DNA from 3 places in the Paenibacillus sp. Y660 genome. Region 3 is predicted to be linked to each of the others. Evidence: riboswitches for the same ligand, from Rfam matches in the RefSeq annotation. Region 3 holds a riboswitch; each other region holds the start of a gene.

Region 1 (3,277 bases), on a different contig from region 3:
GGTATCCGAGCTCCTATCCGTCCGACACCGCTGCCCAGCTCTTCTTGACCGAAGCCCAGTTCCAGCTGTTCAAGACCGATTTGATCACTCCGTATGTGTGGACCCTCGGCAGCCTCATGGTTATTAGAATGCTGCTAACGCCCTTGTTTAACGCCGGTCTGTTCTACTCGCTGAATCAAACGAGATTAGTCGGAGGAACCCGCTTCCTTGAGGGCATTCGCAAAAACTGGAAGCCTGTTGTGCTTCTGTACTGGATGGAAAGCGTCTTATCGCTGGCTCCCGCTTGGTGGCTGCTCCCGCGCGGCTTCGATGCGCTTCTGGAGAGCGGCTCCATTCCAGAGCTGCTGGGAGCGGTGCTGCCTGGGGCCGGCCTGTGGCTGCTGTGGGGTACGGTGCTGCATCTGCTGTTTCTAGCTATGCAATTCGGCGCCACATCGGGCGAAGGCGTATTCCGTTCCTTATGGAAGGCTCTTCGAAACTTTATCTCCTTCGCAGCCATTTCACTCATCATGTGGGGGATCGGAGCAGCTGCCGGGCTCGTTGTCACCAGCTTATCGATGCTCTGGGCCGGCTTGTTCGCGCTCATCCTTCATCAAGGCTATTACCTCGTAAAAACAGTAGTGAAGGTATGGACCATAGCCGCGCAGTACGATTGTCTACAGACGAAACAATCCTAACCTGAAGAAGCCTTCGGCTCCACAAATTATTGTGGATACGAGGCTTTTTTTATTTTCAAAATAGACCGCAACTAAATCATGCAATTTCTGTATATATAGATGAAAGTAAATGAACAATGGAGGATACACATAAATGATGCGCAAAAAACTGATTTTATTATCCATGGTTTTGCTCTTATCGGGCGGTTCATTGGTTGCAGCAGACAAAATGTTACAAAAAGTAACGCTGCTTTTTAATAATAAGCAATCCATTGAAGATGGTTTATTAGTTGATGATAAGGTTTATATCAATATTCGTTCCTTAAGCGATTCCCTGCAGGCTTTTACGCAGTGGAAGGGGAGCGATAAGAAGCTTGTCATTCAGAAGCCCAATGTTCATATGTTTCTGATGAATGAGAAGCGGACGATGTTTGGGCAAGTTGATAAAGGTACGGTTCAGAAGTTTTTGGTGCAGGCGCAAATCGATAATTTGAACGTTGCCATCTCTGAATTCAAGGTCACGATTGTCGATCCTAACGATAAAGAAACGACCATTGACGGCCGCAGCCAATCTGATGTTGATTTCAAGGAGTTTGTCGAAAAGGATACCTTCTGGTTCAGCTCCAAGCTTGTCTCCTATGAATTTAAGTTTTCAGGCAAATACAAGCTCCGGTTCTGGATGGAGCAAAAGAACGAAGGCCCGCAGCTCATCTCTGAAAAAATCATTACTGCGAAATAATAGCTTGTCTACATGTAGATGGAGTTGTCTTTCAAGATGATAGATCTTGAGGGACGGCTCCTTTTTCATGCCGCAAACTGAATTTTTTAACTCGTCATTCTTCGCATGAGAGTTTTTTAATCTTTCTCCGCAAAATGCTATCATACCGCCATTATCCGCATGATTGAATAGTCTTTAAGACAGGATGCCAAGGGGACAAATCGGTATATTTTACAACAGATCCACATAATTAATGAAATTGAGTCATTGCATTTAGTTAGAAAGAACTAGTGATGAGTGTTTATTTTACACAATAAACGGTTAAACGAAGCAAATAGTCAAAAGGTTACATGAGAATTATTAGAAATAGTCAGGAAAGGCAGGAGATCAATGAAAATAATCGAATAATTCTCAGGAGCAATAAAAAACTGCCTAATTTCCTATTTGGAAAACGGGGGAACCACTCTGGGTGAATTGATTCCGACGTTTGACGTTTGTCAGCGCCTGAGGAGTCATAGGGAGCCTTCAACCGAACCCCACAGCTAACCTCGTCGGCATTGGAAGGAGTTTCACAATTGAAAAAGGTTACCGCATTACTACTGGGTCTCGTTCTCGTACTCGCTTTCCAGGCTGGGAGCGCTTTCGCAGACTCAAAACTAAACGGCTTCATCAATGATCTTATCGGTTCACCGTACAAAAGCGGCGGAACGTCGTCGAAAGGCTTTGATTGCTCCGGATTTACGAGCTATGTGTTCGAAAAAATGGGCATCGAGCTTCCACGCACATCCGGCTCGCAAGCAAAATCAGGCGATAAGGTTGCTAAAGAGGACCTTATTCCGGGAGACCTTGTTTTCTTCGACACAGTTGGCGGAAACAACAGCACGGTATCCCACGTAGGCATTTACATAGGAGATGGCAAGTTTACACATTCCTCTTCTAGCAGAGGCGTTGTGACAGACAAACTTAACTCCTCCTATTATGAAAATCGTTTTATAACTGCTCGTCGTGTTATGGATGCAGATTCTTTCCAAGCATACGCCGACGGACAATAGAGTAACCTATTCCCTCTCTGTATGAGAGTTGCACGGGTAGACTCACTCAGCAAAGCCGCAGTTGTTTGTCCTCAAGCGACAAATGACATGCGGCTTTGCTGTTATTGCGCCGCTAAGGGGAAGGAGCAGTCTCAATGTATTTGTTTATTCATCGCAAGGATTTGCGTACCGAAGATTTGCGCGCATTCGATTATTTGAGAAATAAGGATTCGCAGGGCATTCATTTGCTAATCATAGATCCTGTCCTCACGGACGGAGGCAGATTAAACAGTCACAGCGGCCGTAATTTTATGGCGCAAGCCGCCTCCCTGCTGCACAGCTATTCCAAGGCGGGGAAAGAGCTGCATGTCCTGCATGGCGATCCCGCTTCGATTACCGAAGCGCTCTTAGAGGCGCATCCGATAGATGAGGTTATCGCCCATGCCGACTACACGCCTTACTCCCGCCGGCGCGACGAGCGGCTTCAGCTAACCGTCCGAGCCATGAATCGCCGCTGGATATCGATTGCTGATGCGCCGCTGGCCGATTTGGAAGCTTTCCCTGCGTATGCTCGGCGATCCGAGCCTTACAAGGTGTTTACGCCTTTCTACCGCATGTGGAGCAGCTATATGCAAGAGTACTACAGCAAGGCGGGCGAGACGACGATTCAGGATCTCGCGACCTTAAGCGAAATCAACACCAAGGTCGCTCTGCAATTCGCGCTGCCGGATGCCATTTCACACTCGCTTGGCGGCACGAGAGTAGAAGGCTCACAGAAATCGTCAGCTAAGCTGGATCGCTTTGCACGCGAGCGACTCGCCTCTTATGCGGATAGTCGGGACATCTACACGGAGGAGCATACTAGCGGGCTC
Region 2 (3,277 bases), on a different contig from region 3:
ATGTCATCGCCAATTGCAACGACGCCGCAGTCAAAGTTGCGTACACCGAGCGAACGAAGCGTTTCTTCATCCGTACAATCGGCAGTTACGGCATAAGTGAGGACACCGCTCATTTCCTGAACGGCCTCCTCGTCCTTATCAATGCCAAGCACCTCATTGCCGAGCTCGATTAGCTCGCGGCCTAAGCTTGATCCAAATCTACCTAACCCTATTATGACAAATTGCTTTTTCTTCGTCCCCACTTGCAGCTTCCCCTATCCAATCGTAATTTTGCCTTCAGGATACCGGTACATTTCTTTTTCTGTGCGTGGCCCCAGCGCATAAGCTAGCGTCAAAGGTCCAAGCCGTCCGGCAAACATCGTTAATGCAATGACTATTTTTCCTACTGTGCTGAGCTCCGGAGTAACGCCAATCGACAACCCCACCGTACCGAACGCAGAGGTGGCTTCAAACAATAATTTAATGAACGCATGATCCTCCGTCATCGACAAGATCATCGTTACAATAATAACTAAACCTAATGAGATTAATGTAATCGTTAGCGCCTTAAAAATCCTGTCCTTGCCAAGCCGATGCCGGAACATCACAATATCCTCGCGTCCGCGAATCATCGCAATAACAGCTCCGATCAGTGTAGTAAAGGTCGTGGTCTTGATACCGCCGCCTGTCGAGCCCGGCGATGCCCCGATAAACATCAGAATGATGGTGAAAAACATAGTTGCTTGTCGCAAAGCTGTATAATCAAGCGTATTGGCTCCCGCCGTCCGCGGCGTCACCGACTGGAAGAAGGAGGATAAAATCTTACCGCCCCAGTCCAACGAGCCAAGCGTCTTCGTATTGGAAAACTCGAAAACAAAAATGACGATTGTTCCTACTGCTATTAATGTCCCCGTCATGGACAGGACAACCTTGCTGTGCAGCGACAGCCTGCGGTTTTTGCGATACTCCATCAAATCCGACATGACGACAAAGCCTAAACCGCCGGTTATGATGAGCATCATTGCCGCGATATTGACGATGGGATCAGATACGTACAGCGTTAAGCTTCTGTAGTCGCCAAAAATATCAAATCCCGCATTGTTGAATAAGGAAACGGCATGAAACGCTCCGAAAAACAACGCTTTGCCAAGCGGCATATCGAATGCAAACCTTAAGGTAAACAAGATGAATCCGACGAATTCGATCGCCAGTGAATAAACGATGACCCTCCTAATGAGCCGAACGATACCTTCCATGCTCGACTGATTCATAGCCTCTTGCAGCAAAAGACGCTCTCGAAGTGAAATCTTCTTGCGCAGTACAAGCGCAACCAGCGTTGCCATCGTCATAAAACCCAGTCCGCCTAGCTGGAATAAGCACATCAATACGACCTGGCCAGGAACGGAGAAATATGTACCCGTATCCACGACGACAAGCCCCGTAACGCATGTCGCCGAGGTCGCGGTAAACAGCGCATCGATGAAAGGCAGCCGCTCACCGCTTGCCGATGCGAATGGCATGGATAATAATACGGCACCCAGCAATATAATAAGCGCGAAGCCGCAAACCAATATGCGCGGAGGCGACCACTTGAGAACATTCCAATCCCTCTTCATCCGTTGTCCTTCTTCTGTGTATGTCTTATCATAATTACTTGTTTTTGAGCATAAAAAAAGCACTGGAAACTCAAGTGCTCTGTGCGATGAGTCCTGTTCCAAGACGCCTACGAGGTTAGCTGACGGATTCGGGCCTGGACAGGCAGCCCTATTCGGCGGCAAGAGCCCAAGCTCCACCGCTAAAATTCACCCCATGCCGCCAAATGAGAACCGCCTATGCAAACAGCTAGTTCATCTATTTTGACAGCTTTATGGTTCCCCCGTTTTCCTAAGGAAATTCGGCTGTGCTATTCAATTTGTATGACGTTAACGATTATAATCCTAAAGCAGTCCATATATAAAGGTGATATTTTTGACAAAAGGGACGATATTAGTCCAAATACGGGCATTGGGATTAAGAAGCAAGCTTCAAGCTTGCTGGACATCGTTATTTCGCAGTTTCTTGTGTGCAAACCTTTATTTTCATTGGATAAATCAGGGATTAATGTGTTAATGTATGGACATATGCTACTCATTTTAAAGACAGTTGAGGTGAATCCATGATTGATTCTATCAAGCCTAATGAATGGAGACGTTTTCTATGGGCGGCGATTGCATGCTTTATTATTTATGCAGCCGTTGACATCGTTCCCATGTTTGCCTCCATTGCATCCGGCGATTTAAACACAAAAGTTATTGAGAAATCGACCGCTGAGAGCCGCGCCACCGCTTTCGCAGAGAAACAGACGGGTCTAAAGGTCAAATCGGCTAAAGCTGTTCATCAAACCGATAAAATAATGAACGGCTATCTTTCCAAAAATAAGCTGTCCAAAACGTATGCTGACAAATATGACCCCAGCTTCCCGACCGATACGTTTCAGGTTGATTTGAAATTTAGCGGCGGCGGCGGCTTCGTTTACTTACATATGCAAAGCGAAAAAATTGTAGCATGGAATTTGCAAATCGACGGTGAAGAACTCTCTGATGCAGATAAAACGAAGGAAGCGAAAGCTTTCCTGACGAATCAAAGCTTCAGCGGGGTTGAATTTCAAAGTAATCGAATATTGGAAAACGGTGATTGGGAGGGCATGCCTAAAGCCGACTACGCCATACAGGATGCGAAGTTAACGATTCATGTTGATGCGCGAATCGTTGATGGTCGAACCGTCATAACCAAATATAAGCCTGCATTTATCGCCCCGGATGATTACATCAATTATGTGAAGAATCAAGACAGGATTGCTGGTTTCCTTACTGGCTTCGGTTACTTCTTCATGAGCTTTGTCTTGTTCGTCTTGGCTATTATTTATGCCGTGCTATACCGAAAGTTTACCTCTTTCAAATTTGGTATTATATTGACCATCGTTTACTTTATCACCTATATCATCATGAATCTGAATGTGCTGGACGGCATTCGAGCCTCGATGGGTGAAAATGACCTAGCTGGAGCGACAACGGCCGTTACAGCAGTCGTGACTGTGCTTCTGACCATCCCAATGGCCGGAGCCATTTATATTTCATTGATCGCTGGCGATGGCCTATGGAAGGCGCAGGGCCGCGACTTATGGCCGCGCTTCGGACAGAAAGGCTACGGCGACCATGTATGGCGCAGTGTAGGCCTCGCCTATTTATTCGCGATTATCCTATTCGCGCTGCAATCCGTCATCTTTATCGCCTTAAGGCTGACAATCGGCACATGGGAC
Region 3 (3,277 bases):
CTTTTACTTTACTACAGTTGCTGTTACATCTCCTGACTATCTAACTCAACTTTCGGATCTTATAAATCGATTAAAAAATGAGTTCTCACAATCTGCCTTGTAGATCGGTCTTCTTGCTTGCACGTAAGAGGACAATCCATCCATCTTGTATTAAAATAGGAGTAAATTCGAAATGCTTGGAGAGGGTCGTCATGCGCTCTACGATTGCAATTGGCATTGCTGGCGGGTCTGGCAGCGGGAAAACCACATTGAGTAAATTTCTTGCCCACGGCCTTAGCCATTTTAAAGTAAAAGTCATACATATGGACAAGTATTATAAGAAGGAAAGGCCGATAACGGTTGCTTCATTTTCTGGCAAAGCTTATGAAGATTTTAACGATCCGGCTGCTGTTGATCTGGATTAGGTATTAGAGGATTTCAATGAATCTTTGTCCGATAAGGATGACGTAATCATTATTGAAGGTTTTTTGCTGTTCCATTTTTCGCAGCTAAGAGAATGTCTTGATTATAAAGTGTTTGTGGATTGCCAGTCCGATGAAAGGCTCGCAAGACGATTAGGGAAATTTTCGAATGAGCGTCACTCCATGGATGAAGCGATAAGCGAATATTTGGATTTGGTGAGACATACCCATGATCGGTATGTAGAGCCGACACGCTGGTACGCGGATTTAATCGTTAATGGTTCACTTGGATCGCAGAAGGGAAGTCAGATTCTGCTGGATTGGGTATTGCAGAAGTTGGAGGGATCCCGGATATAGAGCCTGAAAAATAAACAGTCCAGAACCTAGTGCTTGTTCTGGACTGTCTATTTTTGGTCATGAAATCAGTCAATCCAAAGAAACATAGGAGACAGAACGTTGACGCAAAACAGATTCTTCAAGATCGCTGTTGTACGGAGACGAATCGGCGGATTGTGCCAGGACATGATTGACTGCAGAGGCGAATAGGTCGAGAATACGTCCGTCCTCATCCGTTTTGTCGTATTGAAAATGGTGTAGAGGCGGAAGAGAGACGCTGCCGATAAAGCTTTGGAGCAGATCGCTCCATCGTTCCAAGTCAATCGAATCTTCGGTGTCGCTCGCAAACAGCTCGCTCCAGCCGAATCCTTGATCACTTGTTAAACGGAGACAAATGCGGTGGCCTGCAGAATCGACTGCGAGAGCAGGGATGACGAATAGCTCGATTCGTGTGACGGATAAAGAAGGGGTCTGTTCCGTGAAAAGGTGCAAATGATTTGCACAATTGGTCAACATGAAAAAATCTCTCCTTTGTTCGCTTACGAGGTTAGCTGTCGGATTCGGGCTAGAGAGAATGCCCTACCAGGGTTACAAATCCCTGGATTCACCCCTTGCAAAACGTTAGAAAACGTTAGCGTTGGTTCCCCCGCTTTTTCATTCGAAAAATTCAGCGTTAATAGTGTACTCTTCATTATAATCCCTAATTGCTTATCTGTAAATCTTTCGAATTAAAACAATGATATGTACGAGATTGCTTGTTTGAATAAAACAGTCTCATCCCATTCGGATTTACCGGTTGAACAAGATGAACGAGAATCCGTCAAGCTCAAGGCTGCGGCTGCAAATAAATAAAAAACTCGCACGTCCTTTATCATCGAAACAGGCTTGGATAGCACGGGAGTTCCCACAGCTGCTCTACTAGATTCACTGGAATTGTTTCATGAATGGCTTCTGATTGCGTGATCATTCGTAATCTCTCCTCCAGTTCGCTTTCGAGGTTAACTGCCATAATCAGGCATGCCGTCTATAGTAAACCCGAATGCGATCATTGTAAAACAGTTGTATTTCGGGATATGGCATCCTTTAGCCATTTTACAAGAAAAACTATCAATATCTTTATAAAAAAAGCATAATTCGCTGGATAACTCGTTTATTCTCTTCTATTCTCCTCTTTAGAAAAATCTGATTATTTCCGCTGAAAAGTGGCTTGTGGGTGCATATCATTATTTTCGAAAATAGGAGTAAAACGTAGAAATAGTGAGATATATCGAGATCGAATTCTATGTAAGCGCTGCGAAACGTTCTGGGGGTCTGAAATTAGCTAAATTCGCCAGCGGGCTCTCTTTACAGTGGCGATAGCGAGGAGTAAGATTCGATACAGGATTTACTAATAAGTTTCGATTTGCTGATCGCTGAGTTTCCGTGAATGCGGAAAACGGGGGAACCAATAAATGAGCTTTGCGCATGTTCGATGTGAGAGTCGAACGGCCGTAGAGCAGGGGTGAATCTTTGACTGGTGCCATGGATACTGGTCAAAGTAGGGCGACTCTCACCGCCCGAATCCGACAGCTAACCTCGTAAGCGTGGATTAGAGAGGAATGATGAAGCTTGTGATCGATTAATGTCGACCACAGAGTGTCATAAGCCTCTGTGGTTTTTTGCTGCCCAAAAACAGAGCAGCTGCTTGAAATGGTTTTAATTTGCTGAATCCTGCAGCAGCAGGAACGGGGGAACCAACGAAGAAAAGGCGTGTATGTACGCTCTTTGCTTCATGGGGTGAATCGCTTGGCAGCAGCCAGGCGTAGGGCAACTCTCAAGGCCCGAATCCGACAGCTAACCTCGTAAGTGTACTCGAGAGAGGCAACAGCCATCGCGCTTCCCGCGGCTTATTTTAGCTGCGGGCATAAGAAGCCGCGGGATTGGTTCCTCTTATCCCAAGGCTTCTTTTTGTTGCCTTTTTTACCAAATGGAGGATAAGCAAGTTGTTGGAAGAGCATATTATCGTAGCTGGATACAACGAATCCGGCAAATCATTTATTCGAACTTTAATGTTTCATCAAATGAAATTTATCGTCCTGACAAATAGCAAGCAGGAGGAGAAGCAGCTCCGCAAGCAAGGGATCATAGGCGTGCATTATATCAATACAAATGATCGCCAAAGCTGGCAGCCGCCGCATTATCCGATTCAAGATGTTTTCATATTCGAGAGCAGCTTTGCACTAAGCTGCCGCTTTGTCCATTGCTGCCGGACTTGGACGACCAAGCCGATCTACGTGATCACGCAGCAGTGGAATCCGCGGGCCGTTTACAAGGGGCTCGGTGCGGACCATATCGTATACTCGCAAACCGGTGAAGTCGGTTTTCTTTTAAGTCACAAATAATGCAGGAGGGAATTCAATATGCAGGATGTTTATATGATCATCGCTTTGCTGGCCTGCTTTGGTTTATTTTACGGATTTTTGACTTGGTGCGGCAGCGTAATCGACCAAACGGGAGGCGGAAGCGAATGATTATCGTGATGGTTATGGCTTTATTTGTTT

What was found. A riboswitch is a leader RNA that binds a small molecule or an ion and turns the genes downstream of it on or off. The one in region 3 is predicted to bind cyclic di-AMP.
Region 1: linked by a shared signal. The riboswitch ahead of AC2TDN_RS20900 (C40 family peptidase) and the one ahead of AC2TDN_RS15625 (hypothetical protein) in region 3 are both predicted to bind cyclic di-AMP.
Region 2: linked by a shared signal. The riboswitch ahead of AC2TDN_RS02415 (TrkH family potassium uptake protein) and the one ahead of AC2TDN_RS15625 (hypothetical protein) in region 3 are both predicted to bind cyclic di-AMP.

What each region holds. Positions count from the first base shown of each region.
Region 1 covers NZ_JBXBBJ010000023.1:36,383-39,659, forward strand. The annotation lists gene AC2TDN_RS20890 (hypothetical protein) at 1-677, shown strand, start outside; gene AC2TDN_RS20895 (hypothetical protein) at 811-1,395, shown strand; cyclic di-AMP (ydaO/yuaA leader) riboswitch at 1,794-1,946, shown strand; gene AC2TDN_RS20900 (C40 family peptidase) at 1,950-2,426, shown strand; gene AC2TDN_RS20905 (FAD-binding domain-containing protein) at 2,561-3,277, shown strand, end outside.
Region 2 covers NZ_JBXBBJ010000001.1:524,253-527,529, reverse strand. The annotation lists gene AC2TDN_RS02420 (potassium channel family protein) at 1-242, opposite strand, end outside; gene AC2TDN_RS02415 (TrkH family potassium uptake protein) at 255-1,595, opposite strand; cyclic di-AMP (ydaO/yuaA leader) riboswitch at 1,685-1,889, opposite strand; gene AC2TDN_RS02410 (CPBP family intramembrane glutamic endopeptidase) at 2,135-3,277, shown strand, end outside.
Region 3 covers NZ_JBXBBJ010000013.1:4,975-8,251, forward strand. The annotation lists gene AC2TDN_RS15610 (hypothetical protein) at 1-103, shown strand, start outside; gene AC2TDN_RS15615 (P-loop NTPase fold protein) at 78-404, shown strand; gene AC2TDN_RS15620 (uridine kinase family protein) at 429-758, shown strand; gene AC2TDN_RS15625 (hypothetical protein) at 828-1,253, opposite strand; cyclic di-AMP (ydaO/yuaA leader) riboswitch at 1,259-1,420, opposite strand; cyclic di-AMP (ydaO/yuaA leader) riboswitch at 2,138-2,336, shown strand; cyclic di-AMP (ydaO/yuaA leader) riboswitch at 2,429-2,600, shown strand; gene AC2TDN_RS15630 (NAD-binding protein) at 2,720-3,118, shown strand; gene kdpF (K(+)-transporting ATPase subunit F) at 3,262-3,277, shown strand, end outside.